One region of the Streptomyces sp. NPDC056527 genome, then DNA from elsewhere that is predicted to be linked to it. Evidence: riboswitches for the same ligand, from Rfam matches in the RefSeq annotation. Region 1 holds a riboswitch; the other holds the start of a gene.
What was found. A riboswitch is a leader RNA that binds a small molecule or an ion and turns the genes downstream of it on or off. The one in region 1 is predicted to bind S-adenosylmethionine.
Positions count from the first base shown of each region.

Region 2: linked by a shared signal. The riboswitch ahead of ACFQ7Q_RS35400 (aminotransferase class V-fold PLP-dependent enzyme) and the one ahead of thrC (threonine synthase) in region 1 are both predicted to bind S-adenosylmethionine.

Region 1 is NZ_JBHTTQ010000005.1:133,253-141,500, reverse strand. Features, by position in the region: gene groL (chaperonin GroEL) at 1-1,160, opposite strand, end outside; gene ACFQ7Q_RS04815 (cold-shock protein) at 1,496-1,699, opposite strand; gene ACFQ7Q_RS04810 (MoaD/ThiS family protein) at 2,155-2,433, opposite strand; gene thrC (threonine synthase) at 2,547-3,860, opposite strand; SAM riboswitch class I at 3,854-4,011, opposite strand; gene ACFQ7Q_RS04800 (glucosyl-3-phosphoglycerate synthase) at 4,133-5,086, shown strand; gene ACFQ7Q_RS04795 (hypothetical protein) at 5,125-6,594, shown strand; gene ACFQ7Q_RS04790 (trehalose-6-phosphate synthase) at 6,694-8,133, shown strand; gene otsB (trehalose-phosphatase) at 8,215-8,248, opposite strand, start outside.
Region 2 is NZ_JBHTTQ010000148.1:2,316-10,563, forward strand. Features, by position in the region: gene ACFQ7Q_RS35380 (NYN domain-containing protein) at 1-411, opposite strand, end outside; gene ACFQ7Q_RS35385 (hypothetical protein) at 446-688, opposite strand; partial or broken gene ACFQ7Q_RS35390 (rhomboid family intramembrane serine protease) at 839-1,639, shown strand; gene ACFQ7Q_RS35395 (Lrp/AsnC ligand binding domain-containing protein) at 1,636-1,917, shown strand; gene ACFQ7Q_RS35400 (aminotransferase class V-fold PLP-dependent enzyme) at 2,182-3,582, opposite strand; SAM riboswitch class IV at 3,771-3,887, opposite strand; gene trpD (anthranilate phosphoribosyltransferase) at 3,965-5,029, opposite strand; gene ACFQ7Q_RS35410 (cytochrome bc complex cytochrome b subunit) at 5,159-6,784, opposite strand; gene ACFQ7Q_RS35415 (Rieske 2Fe-2S domain-containing protein) at 6,781-7,833, opposite strand; gene ACFQ7Q_RS35420 (c-type cytochrome) at 7,830-8,248, opposite strand, start outside.

The DNA.
Region 1 (8,248 bases):
AGCTCGACCTCGGTCGCGGCACCGGCCTTGATGACCGCAACACCGCCGGCGAGCTTCGCCAGGCGCTCCTGCAGCTTCTCGCGGTCGTAGTCGCTGTCCGAGTTCTCGATCTCGGCACGGATCTGGTTGACGCGACCGGCAACCTGGTCGCTCTCGCCGGAGCCGTCGACGATCGTGGTCTCGTCCTTGGTGATGACGACCTTGCGGGCGCGGCCCAGCAGGTCCAGGCCGGCGTTCTCGAGCTTGAGACCGACCTCCTCGGAGATGACCGTGCCGCCCGTGAGGATGGCGATGTCGTTCAGCATGGCCTTGCGGCGGTCGCCGAAGCCCGGGGCCTTGACCGCGACGGACTTGAAGGTGCCGCGGATCTTGTTGACGACCAGGGTCGACAGGGCCTCGCCCTCGACGTCCTCGGCGATGATCAGCAGGGGCTTGCCCGACTGCATGACCTTCTCCAGGAGCGGGAGCAGGTCCTTCACGGAGGAGATCTTGGAGTTGACGATGAGGATGTACGGGTCGTCCAGGGACGCCTCCATACGCTCCATGTCGGTGGCGAAGTACGCCGAGATGTAGCCCTTGTCGAAGCGCATACCCTCGGTGAGCTCCAGCTCCAGACCGAAGGTCTGGGACTCCTCGACGGTGATGACGCCTTCCTTGCCGACCTTGTCCATCGCCTCGGCGATGAGCTCGCCGATCTGGGTGTCGGCGGCGGAGATGGAGGCCGTGGAAGCGATCTGCTCCTTGGTCTCGACATCCTTCGCCTGCTCGAGCAGGGCGCCGGAGACGGCCTCGACGGCCTTCTCGATGCCGCGCTTGAGGGCCATCGGGTTGGCGCCGGCCGCCACGTTGCGCAGGCCCTCGCGGACGAGCGCCTGGGCGAGGACGGTCGCGGTGGTCGTACCGTCACCGGCGACGTCGTCCGTCTTCTTGGCGACTTCCTTGACCAGCTCGGCGCCGATCTTCTCGTACGGGTCCTCGAGCTCGATCTCCTTGGCGATGGACACACCATCGTTGGTGATCGTGGGGGCGCCCCACTTCTTCTCGAGGACGACGTTCCGGCCCTTGGGGCCAAGGGTGACCTTGACGGCGTCGGCGAGCTGGTTCATCCCGCGCTCGAGACCGCGCCGTGCCTCCTCGTCGAACGCGATGATCTTGGCCATGTGAAGTGGTCCTCCCGGACATGGGGTGGATAACGCTCCAGGACCGCGCCGACGCCCGCGACGGACGGCCTGCGAGCCCTGTGGTTCCTTGCCCCACCTGGCCGCGGACCTCGTCTGCCCGATCCTCGTAAGCACTCTCACCTTCAGAGTGCTAACGCCAATGATTAGCACTCGGCCCATGCGAGTGCAAGCGACTCCCACAGATCGAGAGACGTCCGGGGCGCACGCCCCCTCCCCTCCCGCACACGCGCGAGGGGTCCGCATCCTGGTCAGGATGCGGACCCCTCGACGTAGAGAACGCGTGAGTGCGTACGTGGTGGCCGATCGCGCCGTGCTCAGACGGCGAGCTTGACCATGTCCGCCTGCGGACCCTTCTGGCCCTGCGAGATCTCGAACTCGACCCGCTGACCCTCTTCAAGGGTGCGGTAACCGTCCATCTGGATCGCGCTGTAGTGGACGAATACATCCGCACCACCGTCGACCGCGATGAAGCCGTAGCCCTTCTCCGCGTTGAACCACTTGACGGTGCCCTGAGCCATGCCTAACTCCCCTATTACTGGCCCTTGCGCGGGACCGCACTTCGCGGACCCGGGTCAGACCCTGCGCCGGAACGCGTCGACCGCGGCTGAATGTATCTGTCCAACTGCCCTCTGCAACAGGTCAATCGGACGAGAAATCTGGGCACGACGGAAAGGAGAATTAAGGCGAATTCACTGAATTCCGGGGCAAGTCGGGCCCGTCAAAGTGCGCAGAAGGTACACAACACTCGAACACTTTGGCTGCTTCTTGTCGGGCGCGGACGCATTCTCATATGCGTCTGGCACAAGCAGCGAAGGGAAGTCAGGGGGACTTCCCCAACTCTACCCCGCTCAACCATGCAGAATTGCCCCCTCCGCTTCTCCGGCGGAAGGGGCAATTCAGGTGACCGTGGGTAACTCCGGGGGCCCGTGGGGCGCGCTCCGGCGCGTCCGCGCCGGCTCGGCGCCGAGCGGGCTCAGCAGCCGCCGGCGACGGCCGGGATGATCGAGACGCCGGCGCCGTCCGGCGTCGCCGTCTCCAGGCCCTGCTCGAAACGGACGTCGTCGTCGTTGACGTACACGTTCACGAAGCGGCGCAGCTTGCCCTGGTCGTCCAGGACGCGGGCGGCGATGCCGGTGTGGTTCTTCTCGAGGTCGGCGATGACCTCCGAGAGCGTCGTGCCCTCGGCGGCGACCTCGGCCTGGCCGCCGGTGTAGGTGCGGAGGATGGTGGGGATGCGGACCTTGACGCTCATGGTGGTTCACCTTCGGGGCTTCGGGGCGGGGCTGAGGCCCCGGGACGGAGTCTGGGAGAGGGTGGGGGCCGCCGGGGCACCGGGCGGCCCCGGCACCCCGTCGGTCGCGGGCGTCAGCCCGCCAGGCCGGCTTCGCGGAACGCGTCCAGGCTCGGGCGGATCGTGGCGGTCGCCTGCGAGGTATCGGCCACCGCGTCCAGGGTCTTGAGGCCGTCACCGGTGTTGAGCACGACCGTGGTGAGCGTGGGGTCGAGAAGACCGGCCTCGATCAGCTTCTTCGTCACGCCGACGGTCACGCCGCCCGCCGTCTCGGCGAAGATGCCCTCGGTCTGCGCGAGCAGCTTGATCGCGTCGACGACCTGCTCGTCGTTCACGTCCTCCACCGCACCGCCGGTGCGGCGCGCGATGTCCAGGACGTACGGGCCGTCGGCCGGGTTGCCGATGGCGAGCGACTTGGCGATGGTGTTCGGCTTCTGGGGCCTCACGACGTCGTGGCCGGCCTTGAAGGCCGTCGACACCGGGGAGCAGCCCTCGGCCTGGGCGCCGAAGATCTTGTACGGCTTGTCCTCGACGAGACCGAGCTTGATGAGCTCCTGCAGACCCTTGTCGATCTTGGTGAGCTGCGAGCCGGAGGCGATCGGGATGACGAGCTGGTCGGGCAGCTGCCAGCCGAGCTGCTCGCAGATCTCGTACGCGAGCGTCTTCGAGCCCTCGCCGTAGTACGGGCGCAGGTTGACGTTGACGAAGCCCCAGCCCTCGCCCAGCGGGTCGCCGATGAGCTCGGAGCAGAAGCGGTTGACGTCGTCGTAGTTGCCCTCGATGCCGACGAGTTCACCGCCGTAGACGGCGGCCATGACGACCTTGCCCTGCTCCAGGTCGTGCGGGATGAACACGCAGGAGCGGAAGCCGGCGCGGGCGGCCGCGGCGCCGACGGCGCCGGCCAGGTTGCCGGTGGAGGAGCAGGACAGGGTGGTGAAGCCGAAGGCGCGGGCGGCTTCGAGGGCCTGGGCGACGACGCGGTCCTTGAAGGAGTGCGTCGGGTTGCCGGAGTCGTCCTTGACGTAGAGCTTGCCCGGCTCGACGCCCAGCTCGCGGGCGAGGTTGTCGGCCTGGACGAGCTTGGTCCAGCCCGGGTTCAGGTTCGGCTTCTCGGCGACGTCGGCGGGGACGGGCAGCAGCGGGGCGTAGCGCCAGATGTTGGCGGGGCCGGCCTCGATCTGCTTGCGCAGGGCCTCCGGGTCGCCGAGGGGCAGGTCGTACGCGACTTCGAGCGGGCCGAAACAGAGCTCGCAGGCGAAAATGGGGCCGAGGGGGAACTTCTCACCGCATTCACGACAGGAGAGTCCGGAAGCCGGACCGAGGTCAACCGTCGAAGTGGTGGTGGAAACAGTCTGTACAGCCATGGAGGCGAGGCCCTTTCTCCTCATCTTTCCCATGACGAACGTCGCCATGAGACGGATTTGGCACCTTCCCTAGCCGGGAGCCTCGCGGTCGCAGTGCTGACGACTGCGGACGAGACCGACTGGAGGGTTGCCGGGGCTTCAACGGGCCGTTTCCCTCTGCCCCTCTGGATGAGCGGTATTCGGTTGTAGAACGCAGGTGGCACCCCGACATGCATCGGGCATCTGCGTTGTTCAAGACTGTAACCGAAGGCCTGGACGCTTGAGATGGTCGTCCGAACCGCGAGATGGAGATCACGTTGCTGGATGAAGTGGAGCGCTGGCTGGCCCGGCGGTCCTGGTCCGTGGCAGACCGTCCGAGGGAGCAGCTGCTGACCGCCAAGCGGGGGACGACGGTCAGCGTCGTGCTGCCCGCGCTCGACGAGGAGGCGACGGTCGGCGACATCGTCTCCGTGATCCGCCGGGAGCTGATGTCCGAGGCGATGCCGCTCGTCGACGAGCTCGTGGTGATCGACTCCGGCTCCACGGACCGGACGGCGGAGGTCGCGGCGGCGGCCGGGGCGCGGGTGATGGCGCGTGACGAGATCCTGCCGCGGATACCGGCCGTGCCGGGCAAGGGCGAGGTGCTGTGGCGGTCACTGATGGTGACCAGCGGTGACATCGTCTGCTTCGTCGACGCGGATCTGCGGGACTTCTCGGCGGACTTCGTCACCGGCATCATCGGCCCGCTCCTCACCGAGCCCGACGTCGACTTCGTGAAGGCGATGTACGACCGTCCGCTGGCCGACGCACCAGGTCAGGGCGGGCGAGTGACGGAGCTGGTGGCCCGGCCGCTGCTCAATCTGCACTGGCCGCAGCTGGCCGGTTTCGTGCAGCCGCTCGGCGGCGAGTACGCGGCGCGGCGCTCACTGCTGGAGCGGCTGCCCTTCCCGGTCGGTTACGGAGTGGAGCTGGGCCTGCTCGTCGACGCGCTGCACACGGTCGGCCTCGACGCCCTCGCCCAGGTCGACGTCGGGGTCCGCAAGCACCGCCACCAGGACGGGCGGGCGCTCGGCCGGATGGCGGCGGCGATCTACCGGACCGCGCAGCTGCGGCTGTCCCGCGGGCATCTGGTGCGGCCGCTGCTGACGCAGTTCGAGCGGGACGAGACGGGTGAGGGGAAGGGCTTTACGCCGCGGACGTACGCCGTGGACACGGAGGAGCGGCCGCCGATGATCGACATCACGGAGTACGCCCGCCGCCGCGTGGCGTAACACCGAATGATGATGCTTTTTAACTAAATTTCCGTTTCATGCGGTTCAACAATCGGATGAACACACTGCCGGTGGCGCTCGGTCTCGCCGTCGGCGCGCTCGGCTCGCTGTCCCTCGCCGCGGCCGGACCGGCCGCGGCGGACGTGGTGGAGCCTTTCGGCAAGCGGTACGACGCCTCCCTGTACGGCGACTTCACGACCGTGGGCAACACGGTCATGGGCTGCCCCACCGCCCCCGCCGACCTGGCCGCGCGCTGCGCCACCGCCGCGACCGGCCACGGCGGCGACAACGACGACACCTTCGCCATGCGGCGGGTCGACACCGCCTCCATGGCCGCCGGCTACGGCTCCAGCACCGGCCGGGTGGAGATTCCCGCGGGCGCCGAGGTCGCCTACGCCCGACTCTTCTGGGGCGGCAACGACGGCACGTACAAGGGGCCGGGCGGAGCGCAGCTCAAGCGCTGCAACGGCTCCGGCACCGATGTGGCGCCCTCGCCCGGCGATCAGGCGACGATCGCGCCGCGCATCCGGGTCGGCTCGGGGGCGGAGACGGAGGTCTCCATCGACTCCATGGTCACGGACCCTGAGGAGACCGCGGGCCCGCACTACTACACCGGCGAGTCGGACGTCACCGCCGCGTTCGCTGGGGTGCGCGGGGGCGCCACACAGGTCGCGGTCGGCAACGTCTGGGCTCCGAGCGGCAAGGGCTGTGTGGCGGGCTGGTCCCTCACGGTCGTCTACTCGTACCCCGGCCCCGAGCCGACACATGCGCCGGACCGCCGCCATGTGTCCGTCTTCGGCGGCCATGTGCTCCAGCACCCCACCTCCCCCGCGACGACCGTCACGGTCGACGGCTTCCACCGGACGGCGGGCCGCGCACGGGCGAGCGTGACGGCGTACGAGGGCGACTGGAACATGCCGGGGGACATGTTCCTCGTGAACGGCAGGAACGTCACCGAGGCCCGCACCGGCAACATCAACAACTTCTTCGTCGGCGGTGCCGCCGGCGCCGTCTCCCCCGACTCGGTCGGCAACCTGGGCATCGACGTGAAGGCCTTCGACGTCCCGGAAGGTGCGATCCCGGAGGGCGCGAGGTCGGCGGACCTGACGTTCAGGACGGCGGGCGACGCGTATGTGGCCTCCGCCTTGGCCTTCTCCGTACCGGTGCGGGACCCGGAGAGCACGAAACCGAGCCCCACCCCCACTCCCACCCCGACCCCGACGCAGACACGGGCCGCGACGGTCGCGGTGGCTCCCTCGTGGTCGCCGTCCCCCACCCCTGCGTCCCCGTCCCCCTCACCGACGGAGCCCGCGACCTCGCCCACGCCGATCCCCGACCCCGACCCCACCACCCACCAGGCGCGCCCCGCCGCGCACGGGCCCGGTGGCTCGATGGCCGAGACGGGCGGCAACGGTGAGCGGCTGTGGCTGCTCGGCGGTCTCGCCCTCGCGCTGGCGGCGACGGGCGTGGTGGCGAAGGCGGCGATGCGCAGCCGACGCCAACCCTGACGGGTGCACCGTGCGCGCCCTGACGCGCCCTCGCGGCGTGGATTCGCCACACTTGTATACGTACGTTTGAGCGTTTACATGACGGGCTAGGTTCGGCACATGGCTTCTGTGCTTGTGGCGTCCAATCGGGGTCCGGTCTCGTACGCCCTCGCCGCCGACGGCACGCTCAGTGCCCGGCGCGGCGGGGGCGGTCTCGTTTCCGGGCTGAGTGCCGTGTCCTCCGAGGACAGTGTGTGGGTGTGCGCGGCACTGTCGGACGGGGACCGGGAGGCGGTCGCCAGGGGCGTCTCCGAGCCGGGCGTACGGATGCTGGCCATCGAGCCGGCGGTCTACCACGACGCGTACAACGGCATCGCGAACTCGGTGCTGTGGTTCCTGCACCACCACCTGTGGGACATCCCGGGCGAGCCTGTCTTCGACGCCGAGTTCCGCCGCAGGTGGGAGTCGTACCGGGCCTACAACCGGGCGTTCGCGGAGGAGCTGGCGGCCCAGGCCGCCGAGGGCGCGGCGGTCCTGGTGCAGGACTACCACCTGGCGCTGGTGCCGGGGCAGCTGCGGGAACTGCGGCCGGATCTGCGGATCGGTCACTTCACGCACACGCCGTGGGCATCGCCGGAGTACGCGCGGATGCTTCCGGAGGACATCCGCGAGGAGCTGCTCTGGGGGATGCTCGGCGCGGACGAGCTGGGCTTCCACACCTGGGAGTGGGCGTCGTCGTTCATCACCGGCGCGCACGTCGACGGCGCGGGCGGGGTGGCCGAGGGGGCTCTGCGCACCGAAGATCCCTGGCGCGGGGTGCACCACCACAGAGCGGGCGGAGCGGCTCGGCGCACCCGGGTCCACACCTACCCCCTGGGTGTGGACGCCGACGAGCTGCGCGCCCTCGCCCACCGCCCGGAGGTCGACGATCGCCTCGCCGCGCTGCGGGCCGAGGTCGGTGACCGCAGGACGATCGTGCGGGTGGACCGCACGGAGCTGTCGAAGAACGTGGTCCGCGGCCTGCTGGCCTACCGGGAGCTGCTGCGCGAGCGGCCCGAGTGGCACGACCGGGTCGTCCACCTGGCCTCGGCGTACCCGTCCCGGCAGGACCTGGCGGTCTACCGCGCGTACACGGCGGCCGTGGCGGAGCTGGCGGAGGAGATCAACGCGGAGTTCGGCACGGACGACTGGCAGCCGGTGCTGCTGTCGGTGAAGGACGACTTCCCGCGCTCCCTCGCGGCGTACCGGATGGCGGACGTGGCGCTGATCAACCCGATCCGCGACGGCATGAACCTGGTGGCGAAGGAGATCCCGGTGGTGTCGGAGACGGGCTGCGCCCTGGTCCTCTCGACGGGCGCGGGGGCCTACGACGAACTGCGCGAGGACGCGCTGACGGTCAGCCCGTACGACGTCTCCGAGACGGCCCGGGCACTGCACCGCGCCCTGACGATGCCCCCGAGCGAACGCGCCGACCGCACCAAGCGCCTGGCCGCGGCGGCAACGGCGCTGCCGCCGCAGCAGTGGTTCCTGAAGCAACTGGAGGCGCTGCGCCAGACCTGACGCCCAGGCCCGGCCGTCAGGCCCGGCCGTCAGGCCCGGCCGTCAGGCCCGGCCGTCAGGCCCGGCCGTCAGGCCCGGCCGTCAGGCCCCGACTGCCGGGACCGCTCGTGAGGCC
Region 2 (8,248 bases), on a different contig from region 1:
CTCCTCGCCGGCGGCGGCGACCAGCTTGACCCAGCCCGTGGGGCGCAGCACATAGGCAGCCGCGGCGACGTCGACGGGGTCGGCGGCGGCGGGCGGGGCGCCGGACTCGACGGCCCCGGCCAACTCGGGCTCGGCCTCCTTGAACCGCTCGCCGATCCGCTGCCGGAAGAGCGGGTCGCCCTCCAGGGCGGCGGCCATGGCGTTGCCCGCGAACTTGGCGCGCCGGCTCGCGGTGAACCGTGCGTACTGCCGAAGGGGTGCCGGAAGCTCCGCGACGGTCAGCCCGCCGAAGGCGTCCGAGACCAGCGCGACGACCCTCCGCCGCACGCCGTCGGGCAGCGGGCGGTCGAGCGTCTCGGCAGCGTCACCTGCCGCGCCGGCCGGCTCACCACCGTGCGCGGGCTGCTCCACGATCCGTCACCCCATCGTCATACGCACCGCTCCGTCAGGAGGCGGTGCCGGGCCTGTCCACGAGTTCGATCTGGTCCACCGCGTTGCACCAGCGGCAGCGGACCGACTCGATGGTCTCACTGACCACCTCGCGCTCCTCGACCTTCGGTTCGCCCGCGAGGTCCAGATGGACGTACTCGACGACCTTGGAGGAGCGGGTCACGTCGAACCGGGTCAGATTGCCGCAGAGCGTGCAGCGCCAGCGGGTCTCGGCGGTCGGCAGGGGAACCGTCGTCATCGTGCCGTCCTCTTTCATGATGCGAGTGCGGGTGCCGCGGTGCGCCGTCGAACTGCGGAAGTACTGCCCGTCACCCTACGGCCTCGCAGGTACCCCGTGTCGCGGCGAGGCACTCTGTCCAGTTGAGCACCGTTACGCAATGATCTGTCCATGATCGACCGGCGGCAGACCGACTGGCGGAAGGCGGCCCTCGGCGTCTGGCGGGGCGCCCGGACCGGACCTGCGGTGACGTACGGCCTCATCGCGGTCTGCTGCTTCACCTTCCTGATCAGCCCGGTCTCCGGCCTCGATCCGGGAAACGGGACCGGGGACGCGGCCCTCGCGGCGCAGAGCGCGTACTTCCACCGCTGGGGAGTCGTGCCGGCCGAGCTGATGAGCAGCGAGCCGGGCACCCTGCTCACCCCGCTCACCGCTCTCTTCGTCCACGGCAGCTGGCTGCACCTGCTCGGGAACATGCTCTTCCTCTACGTCTTCGGCGCGATGGCCGAGGAGCGGATGGGCGCGGTCCCGTTCCTTCTCTTCTACCTCGGCTGTGGCTATCTGGCCCTGCTCGGCTACGCGGCCGCGTACGCGAGCAGCGAGCAGACGCTGGTGGGTGCGTCGGGGGCGATCTCGGGGGTCCTCGGCGCGTTCCTCCACCTCTTCCCGCGCTCCCGGGTGACCAGTCTCTTCCCGTTCCTCTTCTTCCTGCCGCTGCGCTTCCCCGCCTGGATCGTCCTGGTCTTCTGGTTCGTGCTGCAGTGGCTGGCGGCGCGGACGGCCGGGTCCGGGCCCGGGGTTGCCTATCTGGCCCACGTGCTGGGCTTCGCCTTCGGCTTCCTCTACGCCTGGGGGCGGTACAGGGGAAGGGTGCAGCGCGCGTAGCGCCTCGTCGGCAGGGTGGTGGCGGGAGGCGGGCGGGCTAGAGTGAAGGTCCAAGCCGCGGCGACCGAGGGAGTAAGCCAGCCGTGATCACCGCGATCGTGCTCATCAAGACCAGTGTGGACCGCATCCCGGAGATCGCGGAGTCGATCGCCTCGCTCGACAGCGTCAGCGAGGTCTTCTCGGTGACCGGCACCTACGATCTGATCGCCATGGTCCGCGTGCCCCGGCACGACGACCTGGCGGACGTGATCCCCGGCCGGATCAGCAAGATCCCCGGCGTCGAGGCGACGGACACGCACGTCGCGTTCCGTACGTACTCCCAGCACGACCTGGAAGCGGCCTTCGCCATCGGCCTGGAGTCCTGACCCGGAGGACACCGCGGCGGGGATGACGGAATCCTCACCGCAGCCTCGTCCCGGCGGCCTCTCACGCGCGCCGGCCCGTGACGACGACCGGTTTTCGACCGGGCCGCCGGGGCCGCATCCTTGCACCCGTACGAGTGACACGCGACGGCCGCCGAACCGACCCGGCGGCCCTGTCCAGGGCCGGGACGACATCGCCGCGCCGGCCGAGACCTTCGATGCGATGCCGCCGGCCCGCGACGGCCTCGTCATCCGCGGCGGGGCGGCTCAGCCGCGGTCCGGGACGCAACGGCCGTCCTCGGTGCGGTACTTCCACTGCGCTCCGTCCCGGACGAGCTCCTTCACGGCCCGTACGAAACGCTCCACGTGCTCGTCGGGCGTACCGGCGCCGAAGCTGACGCGGATGGCGTTGAGCGACTTCTCGCCGGGGGCGGCCTCGGGGGCCCCGCACTCGCCCTGGGTCTGCGGGTCGCTGCCGAGCAGGGTGCGCACCAGCGGGTGGGCGCAGAAGAGACCGTCGCGGACACCGATGCCGTACTCGGCGGAGAGCGCGGCGGCGAAGTGGGAGCTGTTCCAGCCCGCGACGACGAAGGAGATGACACCGACGCGCGGGGCGTCGTCGCCGAAGAGCGAGAGCACCTTCACCTCGGGCACCTCGGCCAGCCCCTCGCGAACGGTGTCGATGAGGTGCTGCTCGCGGGCGACGAGGGTGTCGAACCCGGCCTCGGTGAGCGCCTTGCAGGCCGAGGCGATGGAGTAGACCCCGATGACGTTCGGCGAACCGGCCTCGTGGCGGGAGGCGTTGGTGTGCCACTCGACGTCCACTCCGCCGTCGGCGCGCCGTGCGACCTTCTTGGACGCGCCGCCGCCGGCGAGGTACGGCTCGGCGTCCTGGAGCCAGTCGGCGCGACCGGCGAGCACCCCGGAGCCGAAGGGTGCGTACAGCTTGTGGCCGGAGAAGGCGACCCAGTCCACGTCCAACTCCCGTACGGAAACGGGGTGGTGGGGGGCGAGCTGGGCGGCGTCGAGGACGATCCGGGCGCCGTGGGCGTGTGCGGCGGCGGCGAGCTCCTTCACCGGCCACAGCTCGCCGGTGACGTTGGAGGCGCCGGTGACGCAGACGAGGGCGGGGCCGTAAGGGTCGCGGTCGGCGAGGGCGCGCTCCAGGGTCTCGACGGCCTGGGCGGGCGTGCGCGGGGCGTTGAGGTAGGTGACTTGCGCGTCCTGCCACGGCAGGAGCGAGGCGTGGTGCTCGGTCTCGAAGACGAAGACCTCGCAACCGGCGGGGAGGGTCCGGGCCAGGAGGTTGAGCGAGTCGGTGGTGGAGCGGGTGAAGACGACCTGGTCGCCGGGGCGGCAGTCGAGGAACTCGGCGACGGTGACGCGGCTGTTCTCGAAAAGGTCGGTGGAGAGCTGCGAGAGGTACCCGGCGCCGCGGTGGACGCTGCCGTAGTACGGGGCGTACGCGGCGACGTCGTCCCACACCCGCTGCAGGGCCGGCGCGCTGGCGGCGTAGTCGAGCGCGGCGTAGGTGACCTCGCCCCCGGTGACGAGCGGGACGGTGACGTCCCGCCCCAGGACCGGGAGCGGGGCGGCGCAGCAGGGGTCGCCGGCCTCGGAGTCGGTGGCGGTGGCAGAGGTGGCGGCGGCGTTCGGGTACGCGGACATGGCGGTATCTCCTGGCAGGAATGGCAGCGAAGGGCCCGCAGGGCAGCGCGAAGTGGGGTGCCGCGTACGGGTGTTGCCTCGACACACGGTGTTCGTGCGGAGGGTGGGAAAACGGGGCCGTCGGCCCTAGCGCATTCGCTTGCTCACGAGACTGCTCCCTTGAGGACCAGGACCCCAGGGTGTGCAGGGGTCCGCGCTTGCCGTAGACCTTGCTGCCTACGGCCTGGTCTTCACCCGGGGCACCCCGCCACGGACGGAGGGTTGCCGGACAGTCAGCCGGGGCTTAATGACTGTCACTCATGACCTGGTACAGAACGTATGCCACGTGATCGCCACCGCGCAACCCCGTTCCGGATTCCGGAACGGGGTCCACGCGGTGCTCCTACCTGTTGCTGGCCGCGATCCAGCGTTCCAGCGCCTGCCTCGCCGCGCCCGAGTCGATCGACTCGGCCGCCTCGGCGATCCCCTCGCGCAGCCGCTCCACCAGGGTTCCCCCGCCCGGCTCCAGCGCCGTCAGCGCGGCGGCCGAGTTCAGCAGGACCGCGTCCCGCACCGGTCCCGTCTCGCCCGCGAGCAGCCGGCGGGCGACATCGGCGTTGTACGAGGCGTCGGCGCCGCGCAGCGCCTCCACCGGTACGAGCTCGATGCCGACGTCCCGCGGGTCGAAGGCCTCCTCGCGCACCGCACCGTCCCGTACCACCCAGACGCGCGAGGTGGCCGTGGTCGTCAGCTCGTCCAGGCCGTCGTCGCCGCGGAAGACCAGCGCCGAGGAGCCGCGCTCGGCGAGCACCCCGGCCATGATCGGCGCCATCCGGGCGTCGGCCACACCGGTGGCCTGCGCCTTCACCCGGGCGGGGTTGGTGAGCGGACCGAGGAAGTTGAAGGTGGTCCGGATGCCGAGCTCCTTGCGGGCCGCGGCCACATGGCGCAGCGCCGGGTGGAACTTCACCGCGAAGCAGAAGGTGATCCCGGCTTCCTCCGCGACTTCGACGACCCGTTGCGGGGTCAGCTGGAGATTGACGCCGAGCTTCTCCAGGACATCGGAGGCTCCGCTCGCGCTGGACGCGGCGCGGTTGCCGTGCTTGACGACCTTCGCGCCGGTACCGGCCACGACGATCGCCGACATGGTCGAGATGTTGACGGTCTTCGCGCCGTCGCCGCCGGTGCCGACGATGTCCACGGACGGGCCGGGGACCTCGATCACATTGGCGTGCTCGTACATGGTCCGGACGAGGCCGGTGATCTCCTCGACGGTCTCGCCCTTGGCACGCAGGGCGACGGCGAAGCCGGCGATCTGGGCGTCGGTCGCCTCACCCCGCAGGATGCGGTCCATCGCCCAGGCGGTGTCCTCGGCGCTCTGGTCGCGGCCGGTCAGCAGTCCGTCCAGTACGGCGGGCCAGGAGCGGCCCGCCGACGTAGGTCCTCCAGCGGGGGTCGCAGCGCTCATGGCAGCTCCTGGTCATCACGTAACGGATACAGCACCCACCCTATCGACCCACGGGGACGGCAAAGAGCCCCGTCCATCGAATGGACGGGGCTCCCGCTGTGGCGACCTTCAGGTCAAGGGATCAGGTGATCAGTGGTGGCCGTGGCCGCTGGTGATCTCCTTGTACTCCTCGGCGGTCGGCTTGGCGATCTGGTGGTCGTCGCCGTAGTAGCCCTTGCTGAGCTTGACCCGGAGCTTCTCCATGCGACCGACCTTGCGCTCCACGCCGTTCTCGTCGACGAGGGGGCCGAGCTCGGCCGGCTTGTTCTGCTCGTGGGCCGTGAGCCTGTACAGCTCGCCCTGGCTGAGCGGCTGGTGCACCTCGACGAACTCACCGTGCGGCAGACGCTTGATGACGCCGGACTCGCGACCGTGCAGCACCTTGTCCTTGTCCCGGCGCTGGAGGCCGAGGCAGATCCGCTTGGTGACGATGAACGCGATGACCGGTCCGGCGAAGAAGAAGATCCGGACGAACCAGGTGATCGAGTTCAGCGACAGGTGGAAGTGGGTGGCCCAGAGGTCGTTTCCACCACCGATGAGCATGATCATGTACGCGGTGATCCAGGCGACACCGAAGCCGGTGCGCGTCGGAGCGTTGCGCGGGCGCTGCGCGATGTGGTGCTCGCGCTTGTCGCCGGTGATCCACGACTCGATGAACGGGTAGACCGCGATCGCCGCGAGGACCGCCGGGAAGATCGCCAGCGGGATCATCACGCCCAGGACGAGCGTGTGGCCCCAGAGGTTGATCTCCCAGCCCGGCATGACACGGATCAGACCCTCGGCGAAGCCCATGTACCAGTCGGGCTGGGCGCCGGTGGAGACCTGGTCGGGCCGGTACGGACCGAGCGCCCAGATCGGGTTGATCGAGGCGATCGCCGCGACGATCGCGATGACACCGAAGACCAGGAAGAAGAAGCCTCCGGCCTTGGCCATGTAGACCGGCAGCAGCGGCATGCCCACGACGTTCTTGTTCGTACGGCCGGGGCCCTCGAACTGCGTGTGCTTGTGGTAGAAGACCAGGATCAGGTGGGCGACCACCAGACCCAGCATGATTCCGGGCAGCAGCAGGACGTGGGCCGAGTAGAACCGGGCCACGAAGTCGCCGCCGGGGAACTCCCCGCCGAACAGGAACATCGACAGGTACGTGCCGATGACCGGCACGGACAGGATCGCGCCCTGCATGAAGCGGACACCGGTGCCGGAGAGCAGGTCGTCCGGGAGCGAGTAACCGGTGAAGCCGGTGAACATGCCCAGGAAGAACAGCAGGAAGCCGAACAGCCAGTTGATCTCACGCGGCTTGCGGAACGCGCCCGTGAAGAACACGCGCATCATGTGCACGAACATGCCGGCGAGGAAGATCAGCGCCGCCCAGTGGTGGATCTGCCGGATGAGCAGACCACCGCGCACATCGAAGGAGATGTGCATGGTCGAGTTGAACGCCTCGGACATCAGCTGTCCCTGCAGCGGGACGTAGCTGCCGTGGTACTCCACCTCGTTCATCGACGGGTGGAAGAACATCGTCAGGTAGACGCCCGTGAGGATGATGATGATGAAGCTGTAGAGGCAGATCTCACCGAGCATGAAGGACCAGTGGTCCGGGAAGATCTTCCGCATGTTGGCCTTGGCCAGGGAGTAGATCCCCAGGCGGCCGTCGGCCCAGTCGGCGACCCGCTCACCGGCGGGCGCCTTCTTCTTGGTGTCGGTCACAGTGCTCATCCGCGCTCCCAGAAGGACGGGCCGACGGGCTCGTCGAAGTCGCCGAGCGCCTCGAGGAAGCCCTTGTCGTTCACGCCGATCCGCAGCTGCGGGAGGGCGTGACCGGCCGGGCCGAAGATGACGCGGGCGCCGTCGGAGAGGTCGAAGGTGGACTGGTGGCACGGGCAGAGCACGTGGTGCGTCTGCTGCTCGTACAGGGAGATCGGGCAGCCGACGTGGGTGCAGATCTTCGAGAAGGCGACGATGCCCTCGTGACCCCACTCCAGTTCCTGCTTGTCCTTGATGTCCTCCGGCTGGATGCGGACGATCATCAGGGCGGCCTTGGCGATCTGGACCTGGAAGTCGTGGTCGTGCTCCGACAGACCCTCGGGCATCGCGAAGGTCAGCGAACCGACCGCGACGTCCTCGGGACGCAGCGGCTCGTGCGTGTTCATGTTGATGAGCTGCTTGCCCTTGGACCACAGGGTGGTCCGGAGCTTCTTCTCGGGCAGCGGGCCCATGTCACGCAGCAGCACGATGCCGGAGAGCGGGACGAGCGACAGCGCGCCGAACATGGTGTTGCGGATCAGCTTCCGACGGCCCATGCCGGACTCGGCGGCACCGGCCGCGAAGTCCGCCATGACCTTCGCCTTGGTCTCCGGGGAGGCCTGGATCGGGTGACGCTCGTCGGCGATCTCGACGTCGGACATCAGGGTGCGGGCCCAGTGGACCGCGCCCGCGCCGATGAAGAACAGCGCCAGGCCGAGCGTCCAACCCAGGGCGAAGTTGAGCGCGGACACCCGGCCGAACGGCCAGATGTACACGATCTTGTCGACCGGGAAGATCACGTACGAGGCGATGAAGCCGATCGTGGCCAGCATCGACAGCGTGAACATGAAGGCGACCGCACGCTCGGACCGCCTGGCGGCCCGCTCGTCGATGTCCTGGATGCGCGGCTTGTGAGGCGGAAGGCCCGGGTCGGCGAACGGGTCGTCGAGGACCTTCACCGCGCCGTGCGCGGTGTCCTGCTCAGCGGGCAGGTTCTCTTCTGGAATCTCTTGGCTACTCATGACTTCTTGGCCTTAGCGGTGTGGGCCGCGACCCAGACGGCAACTGCGATCAGCGCACCCAGGCCGAAGACCCATGCGAACAGACCCTCGCTGACCGGGCCGAGGCCGCCGAGCGAGAGCCCGCCGGGGCTGTCGGCCTTTTCGCCGTTGACGGCCTGGACGTACGCGATGATGTCTCGCTTCTCCTTCTCCGGCAGGGTGGTGTCCGGGAAGGAGGGCATGTTCTGCGGGCCGGTCTGCATGGCCTCGAACAGGTGCTTCGGGCTCACGCCTTCGAGGTTGGGGGCGTACTTGCCGTACGTCAGCGCGCCACCCTCACCCGTGAAGTTGTGGCACTGGGCGCAGTTGGTGCGGAACAGGTCGCCACCACGGGCGATGTCGGCGCCTTCGGGGCTGTACTGGCTCGCCTTCGGCG